Regions from separate parts of the Pseudoalteromonas luteoviolacea genome, predicted to be linked through region 3. Evidence: predicted binding sites of a transcription regulator. Region 3 holds the regulator's gene; each other region holds the start of a gene.
What was found. Region 3 encodes LexA, which represses DNA repair genes until DNA is damaged. Its sites were predicted from a motif close to TACTGTATNNNNATACAGTA; they were not measured.

Region 1 (4,292 bases), 1.2 Mb from region 3:
ACTCTGTCGTTGAACTTGTTCATCATGATGTCATACCACGATTAGAGTGACTCGCACGTTTTGAGTTGCTCTAGCAAGGCGGTTGATATGCTTGAAAACCTATCATTCATCCATTGACTGGTGTTAATAATAGAGGGCTGCTTCAATGTGGGGCTAACAATAGCATTCGAATCGTTTAACAATATTGAGAGATGTTTTTACTATCGCTTTGGGTTAAAAAACATCCAGTTAATATCTATGCAGTTTTAGTTAATAAATATGGTTCTTAATGTAGTGGTAAAGGCGGGGTTTTGAGCGTATTTGTGCTGAAAAAGTGACATACTTCTTATTAATTCATAAAAAAACTCGTATCGGATTTAGAATAAACACAGCTATTTCATGGTTTTAACCTTATTAATGTGCGGTGTTGAGTGTATGTGTTAATTTGTACAACGCCGTGTGTCATCACCTTTATTTATTAATACTTATTTGCTTAGATTTGAGAGTTAGAAAAAGTTAACCACAGCCTATTAACAAAAACTGTGGATAGAAAATGCTGTTTTGGTGCGATGCGTTTCCTAAGAGGGCACTTTTCGTAAGGACTTTATCTTAAGTGGGTAACTATGAGAAGTTGGGTATCATTGGCATTTTATGAGGGGAATATCAGACCAACGAGTGGTGTAATAAGGTGATAAAAACGCGCGGCGCATGTGCCATGCATTAGATTGTAATTGTGCACCAGTACGTGCAGTGTGGTTGCCAAATCTGGTATTGATTTCATCAAGGCACTTCATCAGAGCTGGGCTATCTTGAGATTGACTGAATAAATCAGTTTGTAAAAAAGTATCATCTTCAAGCTCAATCGCACCAACCCCAGCTTTGTAATACTTCACGCCAGATTGGAATAGTTGATGAAAAATGTCGCTAACAGCTTTGGTAAACACTCTAACATCACTTGAAGCGACGGGGAGTTTCTGGATAAAAGACTTTTTGTAATAGCGGTCTTCAAACGGTGAGCTGTGTGCAAAAATCACAATATTTTTTGCCAATGAATTTTGCTTTCTGAGTTTTTTACTGACAATGGCACAGTGGGTTGCTAGTGCGGCTTTAAGTGCTTTTGGATCGGTGATGCGCTCGCCAAAGCTACGTGTGCTGTATATCTCTTTTTTTCTTTGTGTGATCTCATGCCAAGACAGGCAAGCTTCGCCATTGAGTTCGGATACTGTGCGCTCTAAAACCACACTAAACTGTTTGCGCATCAAGCGCGGGTTTTGATTGGCTAAGTCTAAGGCGCTATAGATGCCTTGTTGATTGAGCTGTTTGGTCAGGCGTTTGCCAATGCCCCAGACATCCTCCACGTTTAAATTCGCCAGTATTTGCCTGCGGCTTTGTTGATTATTTATTACCGCAACACCCGTCGCATTTTTAAATTTTTTAGCGGCGTGATTTGCCGCTTTTGCAAGTGTTGGAGTTGGGCCAAACCCCACGCCAACCGGCAGCTTGGTGGAGCGCCACACGCTGCGCCTGATAACATGCCCATATTGTTCCCAAGAGTCAACAAGGTCGCCAAACCCCTCGAATTTTAAAAATGACTCATCGATAGAGTAGATATGATGATTATCACTGAATTGATTAATCACCTTCATCATCTTGTCTGACAGATCTGCATACAGCTCATAATTGGAAGAACGAATAACGACATTGTGCTCAGCCAAAACTGATTTCAGTTTAAAGTAAGGTTGAAACTTAGGAATATTTAAGCGCTTAGCCTCAGGGGACGCTGCCACAATACAACCATCGTTATTTGACAGCACCACAACAGGCTTATTGCGAATACGCGGATCAAAGACTTTCTCAGCAGAGGCATAAAATGAGGTGGCATCGACTAGCGCATACATCTGGTTAACCCTGAATTTTTTCGATGCATACGTATTGAGCCTGTGACCACGCCCTCTAATTGGAATTGATCACATTCACTGATCTTGACTGGCGCATAAAGGGTGGATGCTGAGCGCAGTACTCTATTTTGTAAGTCGAGCAGCTTGCAGACAAATTCATTATTAAAATTTGCAACTATGACATCATTTTGCTGAGGGGAAACAGCGCGATCAACTAATAACAAATCACCATCAAAGATCCCAACACCTTGCATAGAGTCGCCAGATGCGAGCCCGATAAACGTGGCGTTGGGGTGATTGACTAAGAGTTGATCTAACGATAAACCAAGTTCTTTATATTCTGCCGCTGGTGATTCAAACCCAGTGATACCTGCTTGGGCTTTGATGGGGATTACTTTCATACGTTACCTATACTGTTTATATATACAGTATAGTGTGAGGCCTGCGTGTCGTGCAAGTAGCACAGTCATCAAGTGTCTAAAAAATTCATAAAAACTAAGAAGCTGTGCACCTTGAATCGACTTATCCGATGCAGGCAATCTGCCATTTAAGTTATTAATATTAATAAGTTGAGTGTTTTTACATGTGCTGATATGCAGTTTTGACGGCGCAATTTGGGGCCCGTATTACTCAATCTTAATATCTTTTGTGGGTATTTATTTGACCATTACACATGTTTTGGTTACATTTTTTTAACTTAAAACCGTATTTGAACAGTCGGAAAGCGAAAAATATGTGCGCTTTGCACTCGTTTTGAGTTTTTACGGTCAGTGCCATCTATGAATATGTTGTCTAGGTTGTCAGCTACAGCCACACAGCTAGCGGATAACTGAAATTTGAACAGTATCAAAAAGGAATATGAATATGTCTGCTAACTTAACCGATTTGCTTGCCAATAGAGGTGACTTAACGAGAGCTGAGCTTGATAAGTTTGTTCTATCGCAGTGGCAGCAGGGCAATCACTTTTCACGAGTGCCCTTGCAAGTTTTACCAGACCACAATGAGTTTGAGTCAGTTGCATGGGAAAAAATAGACTGTATGTTGACTAAAATCGTCAAGCAGGATGCGGATGGACTGTCATTTGGTTTTGATATGTTCCCACCCAAATCAGTGGTGAAAGGTGATGTGCATGTACACCCACTAAGTAGTCGGCTTATTTCTGTTTTGGAAGGTTTTGGTACCGCTATTGTGAAAACATGCAAAGGAAAAATGGCGAAAAAAGAAGTGGGTCCTGGAGATGTGATTTTGTTCCCTCATGCTACGCCACATTGTTTTTGGGGGGCTGAAGACGAGCCTATGGTGGTCGAAGTGTTGCTGGGTCCTTATGTGCCATTTGAGCATCCACTACATACGGTTTGTCCAAAAAATGCGAAAAAAATAGCCGAGGCACACCCTGAATTGTTTGAGCCCTGCGATGTGAACGAGCTTGAACTGGTTGCCTCTAAAGTCATTTCGTTGCAAAACCAAGGCGCATTGGAGTTAGATGAACATCAAGTGATGGAGTGGGGCGATGAGTATATTTGCAATTTGGGTGAGGTAGAAGTCGAGTAAACGCCCGAATTGAGAAATCTCATAGATAGGGCTCTAAGCTCGACTTTCTATATAGGGCTAGCTTTTGTATTTAATTGAGCAGCCATAAGGCTTTGTTAGCTTTTGTGTGACAGGCTTGCCCGCCAGCAAGTTGTTCAAGCCTGCTGTGACATAGTTGGTTGCTTTTGCAATATCAGCGGGGTTGGCTGATTTAATACTGTCGATTGCACCAGCGTAACTTAATTTGCCTTGTGGGTTTATGATGTACATATGTGGGGTGGTTTTTGCTTTGTATAATCGCCCGACTTGTCCATCTTCATCAAACAATACGTGTGACGGTGCCGCACTGCGCTTCTGGGTTAGTTCATTGGCTTTTTGTGCGCTAACATGGCCTTGCTTTCCCTCTGCTGAGGAAATAATGGAAAGCCACACGACGTCCTTTTGCGTGTATTGACGCTGCAACGACTGCATGTTGTCACTACCATAGTGTTTCACGACATATGGACACAAGTGATTTGTCCACTCAAGTACCACATACTTGCCCTTAAAATCAGACAGGCTAACGGTTTTGCCAAATGAGTCCTGTAGCTTAAAATCAGGGGCGAGGGTGTCTACTTTCGCTGCAGCGATACTGAGCAATGGTGCAAACAGCATAGACAGCATGAGCCATTTAGTTAGACGTTGCATGGTTAATCTCCTTCTTTGCTTGTTGAATAGCGTTTATTACGATGTCAGGTGTTAAAACCTGAGGTAAAACTTGCTTACTGTGGTTACCCGCATACACAACGTATAAAGGCACACCAGAGCGTTGATATTGTCCTAAATACTCGTAAATTGCTTGGTTTTTGTTGGTCCAATCACCCACTAAATAGTCGACTTTGCTGT
Region 2 (4,292 bases), 700 kb from region 3:
ATGTAAAGTGACATATGTGGCTAAATATTCAGGCGTTGAGTGGACAATAAATAGATTATTTTTTTCAAATTTTAATTTAAAGCGCCCGTTGTCATCTGCGTTAATTTGCACACCACTTTGCCCTGACTCTGTTGGGAAGTGAATGAGCGTTGGATTATCCCTAAAGTATGTATTTAACTGTGCTTGTGTTGCAGACTCAAAATTACCCTGAATCGGGAAGTGGGCGATCATGGTACTCGTTTCACCATGGTTTTCACCAATTGTGGCCGAGATATTATCAAAGATGACAGGCATCTCTTCGAGTAGATGCATGCTCCATTGTACGGATACGTGTTTGATTTTTTTGTTTTTTGGCAGTGTGGTTTTAGTATCAAAAGAATGGATGCTTTGTGCTTGTGGTGGCACAACATGTGCGTCTGAGCCATATATTTGCATTTGGCTACCATCATTAAATTCAATAGTAAAAGAGGTGTAAAATAAAATATCTTGAGCAAATTGAGCATCTGCAAGCGCTGGTAACTTTACGTCAAAGCTGACTTCGAAGGGGGTAGACTTTGTAAAGGCTTGATTAAGCTCGAAAGAGCGCTCAATTTCAAAGTGACTCAATGCGTTTATTTGAAGGCTATACTGGTCAGAGATTGGGTTGATATTCGTCCTCGCGATAGAAGTCACATCGCCATAGTTCACTGTTATGTTTTCCAGGGATTGTTCAAAGTTGAGTTGTGCGATTGATTGAGCATAAGATTGACTACTACATAAACTGACCAAAGCAAGCACTAAAGGCTTAATTTTCATTTTCCTTTCCTTATTTAGTTGTAATTTCAAAGCACTTGTCGGTAGGCTAAATAAAATATTTAGTATTTATTCTAAATTGCAAATAAAAATACTGATTTAGTATTGCTTTTTTTGCGAGGCAAGCTTGTTTTTTATGCAGTTAAAGAAGTTAGAGATCGTGTTCGATAACAATTTCTTCGCTAACTGGATTATACAAACTAGGCTTATCAATTTGCTGAGCAATAAGTGTTTGTGGCAAAGATGGAGTGAGTAGAGGGGAAAATGCACTGACTTCATGGTAGCTATCATCTAACCATTTATTTAATAGCTCAGGCTGTTGTGGCAATACCAATGGACTGGCTTTATCGTGAAAAGGCTTCAGTTTAGGGTGAGGGGGAAGGGTTATAATTGAGCAAGAAAAAGTATATTTTCCTGTTATTGGATGTAGCCACTTTTTATATAACCCTGCGAAGCACAATGCTGCATTGTGTGCTTTAAAATCATGATAATGCTGGGGTTTTCCTTTATTATTTTGAGTTTCGCCAAACCCTTTTGCCACCACAATGCAGCGCTGGTACCTATATGGGTGGTATGCTGCACTACTTTTTACATTGAGTTTATCGTATCGGCTGTTAAACGACGTATATTTTGAAGGCTTAAATCCTGTTGTCGTTTCTGATAGTAACAACCACCAAATAGCATCGGTGAGCAGACGCTGGTTATTTTCTTGATATATGATACTTATCTTATCTGTCGCGCGTTTGAAGCGAGAAAATTGAACTTTTTCTATCGGGTTTTCGATACCTAAATCCAATAAAATTTGGATCACAAATGGGTCATCAGTGATATTGAGTCGGCCGCACATACTCACTCCTAATCTTCACTTCATACATCAGTGATGCTCACTTTAGTTTAGCGTTGAATGATAAGAAGTGATCATACTTGCACTTTTAACTATGATCTATAATACTGTATATGTATACAGTAAAGTGTGTGATATGGCCAATTTAATTGATTTTTTACAGCATCAGAATCTCGTATGGCATGGGACTGATAATGCGCCTTTGTCTCAGCGATCAGTTGAGAAGCAAAGTACCGGTTATGAAACATTGGATACCTGCCTTGAAGGTGGTTTTCCTATACCCGGTATCGTCGATATCCAATGCCAAGTCGGTATTGGAGAAGTGGCCTTATTGTTGCCTTTCATCCGCGAGCAATCACGCCTTTGTGTGATGATAAACCCGCCCGCTAATGTGAATGCTCACGCATTATTACATCAAAATATAGTGACAGAGTTAGTTTGGGTGCTTTCAATATCGGATCCGACGGAAGCACTTTGGGCTGCTGAGCAATGTCTAAAAAGCGGTGTTTGCAGCAGTGTATTGTTGTGGCATCAAGAGCTACAAATACATCAGGTAAAACGGCTAATTTTGAGTGCACAAACTGGGCAAAGCTTGTGTTGCTTATTACGTTGTAATCCTGCTCAAGGCGGTTCATTACCCGTGAGTTTATCTATGCAGTTGTCCCCAAGGGGAGAAGGGCTGGATATTAAAGTGACTAAATTGAAAGGTGGTTGGGCCAAACCCAAAATCACACTGACATGGCCCCAGCTTTGGCCACAGCTTATCCTTCGAGATGAGTCTGAGCAGTCAGGGCAAGTTTTGCCTTTTGTACGCAGTATCAGTAGGTAAAAGAAAAGTGCTTTGGCTTTACTTACATTTTCCTCAGCTACAGTTAGATGGTTTGTTAGCGCAAGATGCGTTGATGCCACCGACGATTATAGTCTCCAGTAAAAAACATGTTGTGGTTCAGTTAAACGATGCTGCTCGGCAACTCGGTATAAATATCGGTATGGGTTTAGGTACGGCGGCAGCAATGAATACCTCATTATCTGTATATGAATTTAAAGAGCGTAATGAACAACAGCGGATACAAGAGCTGGCTCAATGTTTGTATTTAGACACGGCTGAAATTCACATTTCAGCGCCTAATGGCTTATTGCTTAAAGTATCTAATATGCTGCCTTTGCATCCTAACTTGGCACATTATTGGAAAGTTATTCAAACGCGGCTTATGTCACAGCAAGTGTACTATCATTTTGGCCTTGGATACTCGCCTTTGGCGGCGCAGCTGCTTGCTCAAGCAGCGTTTGATAAGATAGATGAAGATAAAGCAACTTTGTCTGCAGAGGTAGGTAAATTACCGATAGGATCATTGGCGTTTAGCGAGCGGCGAAAACAACAGCTACAACGAGTTGGTGTTAAAACTGTACAGTCGCTGTTAGATATTCCTTTGGTTGAACTGGGAAAGCGCTTTGATACTGAACTAGTTCATTACGTTGGTAGGCTACAAGGAAAACTCCATCATCCTGTCGAATTTTATCAGCCACCGCAGATATTTCAGCGTGACATCACCTTACTGTTTGAATTAGAAAACCTTTCCTATTTGACAAAGCCACTTTATAAGTTATTACAACAACTTGAAGAGTTCTTAAAGTCACGTGATAAATTAACGCATGAAATAGCACTGACCTTGGTACAAAGGGACACCGAAGCAATCGTTTTAAAAGTCGGGAGTTCGCAAGGTGAGTACCGGGCTCAAAAATGGCAAGATTTATGTCACCTAGTGCTTGAACGAACGCAGCTATCTGCACCTTTGCAAGCCATCACTTTAAGAGTGGATAAGTTTTGTGAACCATCTAATCACAATGATGATTTATTTTCTGAGCCAATTGGTACCATGTCGAGAGCAGACCTGCTCAGCGTACTGCGCGCAAAGTTAGGAGAAGGCGCGATACATGGAATACAAACCATGCCAGATGCGCGTCCCGAGTATGCTACAAACCACTGTGAGCCGAGATTACAATGTTCGAAACCTTCAGTCACTGAGAAGTCAGCGCCATTACTTAGGCCTAATTTTTTGCTGGCTCAAATTCAGCCGCTTCATAACAAGGTTATGCTATTACAAGGTCCCGAACGGATCTCAACGGGCTGGTGGGATGGGCATGAAATTGAGCGAGACTACTTTATCGCACAAGATGAGCAGTTTAGGCGCTTATGGATATTTAAAGATAGGCAACAGCGCTGGTTTATTCATGGAATATTTAGCTGATGCAATATGCAGAGCTTTTTTGTCAAAGTAACTTCTCTTTTTTAGAAGGGGCATCTCATCCAGAAGAGTTGGTGAAACAGGCGCACTTTTTAGGCTACTCTGCATTGGCGATCACAGATGAATGTTCACTGGCAGGCGTTGTTCGCGCGCACACTTTGATTAAAAACACCAAACTGGATATACAGCTTATTATTGGCAGTGTCTTGCGTTTTGAGTCATTAAAAGTGGTACTACTCTGTCCAAATAAAGCAGCTTATAGCGAACTATGCCGAGTGATCAGCAATGCCAGACGCCGTGCAACTAAAGGAGCGTATCAACTTGAAAATTGGGACTTATTATCATTAAAGCATTGCTTTATCCTTTGGTTACCACAAGGTATGCCAAAAGATGAAGAATGGGGAAAGCTG
Region 3 (4,292 bases):
AGCTCTTCCACTCGCTGTGGACTTGCTCCAGGGAAGTATGTAACCACTTGTGCTGTTCTAATAATAAAGCCAGGATCGTAATCCTTTGGCATTTTATTAAAGGAGATGATCCCAAAAAACAACAGTGCCGCTATCAGTACCCATGTTGTCCGGTTATTTTCTAATGCCAGTCTGGTTATATTCACTGCGCCCCCTTGTTAAACTTTACAAGTTGGCCTTCGCTCACTTTACTCATGCCAGCAGTAACAATGTAAGTACCTTCAGAGACACCACTAATAACAGGGAAACCTAGCGTGGAAACCTCACCAATCACGACAGGATTTTTCTTAATCTTTCCTTTGCCAGCACCTACAGACTCAACAGACCAAACAAAATTACCGGATGCATCTTTAAGCACCGTTTTTATTGGTAGATATAGGCCACTTTTATTCACATCAGCACCCTTAGCAAGCACCTTTGCTGTCATACCTGGCAAGATATTATACCCCTCGGGACGCGTCATGCTGAGAGTGACTTCATAAGCTTTAGTTACCTCATCAGCCTGTGTGCTCACTTCGACAAAATCTAATGGAAATGTTTTATCAGGGATCCCTGAAAACTCGGCGATAATGTGCTTCGGCGCATCTTTTGAGACTTTAATCATTAAGCTCTCAGGTACATTGACCTTAAGAGTGACATGCTTGATATCTTGTAATGTCGCAACAACTTGCTTAGCTTGCACCTCTTCAAAACGCTCTATATACGTGCGTGCAACAACCCCTGAAAATGATGCTTTTAAGCTGGTGTAGGATAAGTTATTTTTTGCATTCGCCAATTTACTTTTTGCACTCGTAAAGTGAGACTGTAGTTGGTCATAGTCAGATTGCGAGATCGTACCAGATTTAATAAGTTGCTTAGCACGACTAAAATCAGCCTGCGCTTTATTATAATTAGCCTGCGCTTCATCTAAAGAAAGTTTGTATTCTGTTGCATCTAACTTAGCAATAACATCACCAAGCTGAATTTCTTGCCCCTGCTTTACCAGCAACTCTATAACTTCACCTGGCACTTTAAATGATAGGTCCGCCGAAGACGCAGCATCAACTACCGCAGGGAACTCCACCAAAGGGCCATCAACTTGTGAAGAAAGTAATAATGTCCGCACTGGACGAAGCTGCTCTGATTGTTCTTGCTCTGACTTTTGCTCTGAACAACCAATTAACGCCAAGCAAAATATTGCCATAACACCTAGCTGCTTGCCTTTTATTATCTTCATAAAAGCTCCTTTAGATTTACTGAACATTACGATGTTTAGTCATCGCAGTAACAAAATTATTTATCCATACGTCAAGCACAGCCTTAACCGTTTCAACGTTCTCAGTACCATCGGCCTTTAGTACAGCATCTAATTCTTTGTGTGCTGTCATCATCACAACTGGATTTTGACTACTTCCCAAATAAAATGCGGACTCAAGAGAAACATGGGTTAGAGCCTCTGTTTGCTCTGTTGCGGCTAAGTAGGCAGTTTTACCCGCGTTATACACTAGCCGGATAGGCACAAAATCTCTTACCTGTAATGAAATGGGTTCAAATTGTACGTCTGTGAAAGCACCTTCAATTGTCAGCACAGTGTCATCTGCACTTGCAGGTTTTGTGGTCACCACTTGATAGTAAGGACTCAATTTATCTTGCATTTGAGACTGCATGTAATGACTTAACTTAGCAACATGCCGGGGGTTAATATTTAAAAACTCGGATTCAGAAGCGTTAATCCACACTTCAAACTGAGGTATATAAAGCACCTTAATTTTACTTAAAGCTTCACGGTTAAAAGTGCTATCTACAAATAAGTTAGTGTCTTCATAATCATCAGAGGGAAGTAATACATCATAGTTAGGTAAAAAACCTGAACGTGTATTATTTGAACTTGATGCACAAGCGGACACAATACAAACCAAAGCCGCAATTAATGCTACTTTAAACCAAGTCATAGGCTGCTCCATATTCTATTCATTTCCAGTGTTTTTATCACAATCACAAGAAAGCCTTTGATCTCTTTTGAAATCAAATGTAACTCATGAATACAAATTAATGTTGTTCTTTAAATTAAGACGACTAGCTCAGACTGCGAATCATGGATTTAGTGCAAAATAATTTTTTATTTTTGCTTAACAAGCACGTAGCCACAAAGCCAATGTTATATTTATGTAACGTAAGTGTATGATATGGAAGTATAGCTTAAAAGGGTTCTAAAGATTAAAAAAGACAGCATTGGATAGTGAAGCTGGAGCTTGAAACCCCAGCTTAGAAAAATAGGCTGCTTTAAAGGTTACCGCGGATCACACCTACAGCAAGGCCTTCAATATTAAAAACTTCTTGCTCTAAATCGACCTCAATAGGTGAAAAGTCTTCATTTTCTGCATGTAAGAAAACTTTTCTACCAACTTTTTCAAAACGTTTCACCGTCACATCTTCTTCAACACGTGCAACAACAACCTGTCCATTATTAGCAACTTGCGTGCGATGTACCGCGAGTAAATCACCATCCATTATGCCAATATTTTTCATACTCATGCCATTTACACGAAGTAAGTAATCAGCTGATGGTTGAAACATACTAGGATCAACTTTGCAATGATTCTCAATATGCTCTTGGGCTAAAATAGGCTCACCAGCTGCAACACGACCAACTAATGGCAAACCCAGCTGCTCTGGCTCATCAGCTTCAACTAAGCGAATACCTCGACTTGCGCCAGGTACCATTTCTATCACACCTTTCTTGGCAAGTGCTTTTAAGTGTTCTTCAGCCGCATTTGCACTACGAAAACCCAAAGATTCCGCAATTTCTGCTCGAGTCGGCGGCATGCCTGTGTCTTTAATAAAAACTTTGATAAGTTCGAATACTTGTTCTTGTCGTTTAGTTAAAGGTCGCATATAACTGGTTTTCCATACAGTGCATTTACTGTGAGTATATACAGTTAAAATTAAATCGCAATCCTTAACGCCGAATACTTGAGCTAAATGAGAGATTGCTGAAGATATGGTTAATTGCTTAGCCAAGCAACATTATGAAAGGGATTAGTCAAGTCACTCTTACTGCACACCGCTTCAAGCTTACTCTTAAAGATAAAAAACACAGTACAGCGACCAAAAACGATACTAAAAATTTATAGAATATATAACTCTCCTTTTATAAAACCAAATTATCAGTATATTTATGCCAATAATAGATTAAGGTTTTATAATTGCTCTGCATTTAATATCACTTCAAACTAGAGCCTTATATAGCATATCAATAAAACACATCATAGTAAGTGTAGTTTAGGACAGGTGGGGGAAGACACTATTAGGAGAATTAACTACTACGTGGAAGATAATGTTTCAACCTAATTTTCTAGATGAGCTACTTTATATAGCTCATCTACTCAATATTTTAACAAGCACTTGTAGTATAAGTACCTGGACATGTTCTTGTACCTGTACATTCCCATGTTTTAAAAAAGCCACCGGCAATCTGCGGAGTCATCTGTGCTGGTACATTTGCCTTATCATGACTGATTACTTTGATATTTTTTTTCTTTAGTTTTAATAACATTTTTATTTTCTCCTTGTTGATTACAGTTAAACTAGCAGCATTTAATATTACTTTCAATTAAATTTAAGAAAATAAATAAATTTAAATAATTGCTATAAAAACAATATAAACGAGAGATTAAACCCCTCTAAAAACAAAAATAAAACCATTAAAAACAATGGTTAACTTAAAAAAAATAACTATAAATTTAAACATTTGATAGCAAATTTAGACATGAAGTAGAGTACAAAGTGCAATTAACAGAAATTTTATGCAAGTAAAATCAAAAGTTAATGACAGCACGCGAAGCGCACCACTCTTTTTCGCGCAAGGAGAAGTGACCCATTTTAACAAGAGATAATCAATCCCCCCCCCTACAAGCGCAGCAACCGAATCAAAAAAGTAAAGCCTGGATCCTGAAACCAGTTCAGGACGACATGGTGAAAAAGGTTAATGACAACGAACGCAGTGAGTACATTTCTTTTACGCAAGGTGAAGGGAGCCGTTTTAACCAAACACTGCACTCAACCTATCCGTCACCCTGAACTCGTATATGGACTCCACTTGTTTGACAACATGTTTTTTAAAATTAAAGATGCTTGCGTATATACGGTTTCTTTTGAGAGCGCTACTCTCTAACCTTTGATTTATTCGCACCTTCTGTCCTAAACGCTTCGTTAGTGTATTCTCACTTCAAGTTCAGACAGGTTTTCAGAAGGTTGGTCTTACCTTTTAATTA

Region 1: S4054249_RS14045 (LexA family protein) is a predicted target of LexA. The motif match lies at 2,289-2,308, and genes of this name have one in related genera.
Region 2: imuA (translesion DNA synthesis-associated protein ImuA) is a predicted target of LexA. The motif match lies at 1,742-1,761, and genes of this name have one in related genera.

What each region holds. Positions count from the first base shown of each region.
Region 1 is NZ_CP015411.1:3,332,955-3,337,246, reverse strand. Features, by position in the region: gene S4054249_RS14050 (Y-family DNA polymerase) at 618-1,877, opposite strand; gene S4054249_RS14045 (LexA family protein) at 1,865-2,278, opposite strand; gene S4054249_RS14040 (cupin domain-containing protein) at 2,742-3,428, shown strand; gene S4054249_RS14035 (thioredoxin family protein) at 3,486-4,094, opposite strand; gene S4054249_RS14030 (protein-disulfide reductase DsbD family protein) at 4,078-4,292, opposite strand, start outside.
Region 2 is NZ_CP015411.1:3,841,601-3,845,892, reverse strand. Features, by position in the region: gene S4054249_RS16330 (hypothetical protein) at 1-795, opposite strand, end outside; gene S4054249_RS16325 (SOS response-associated peptidase family protein) at 944-1,639, opposite strand; gene imuA (translesion DNA synthesis-associated protein ImuA) at 1,773-2,465, shown strand; gene S4054249_RS16315 (Y-family DNA polymerase) at 2,473-3,885, shown strand; gene S4054249_RS16310 (error-prone DNA polymerase) at 3,885-4,292, shown strand, end outside.
Region 3 is NZ_CP015411.1:4,546,001-4,550,292, forward strand. Features, by position in the region: gene S4054249_RS19480 (efflux RND transporter permease subunit) at 1-185, opposite strand, end outside; gene S4054249_RS19485 (efflux RND transporter periplasmic adaptor subunit) at 182-1,255, opposite strand; gene S4054249_RS19490 (DUF3313 family protein) at 1,272-1,970, opposite strand; gene lexA (transcriptional repressor LexA) at 2,302-2,913, opposite strand; gene S4054249_RS26660 (hypothetical protein) at 3,413-3,574, opposite strand.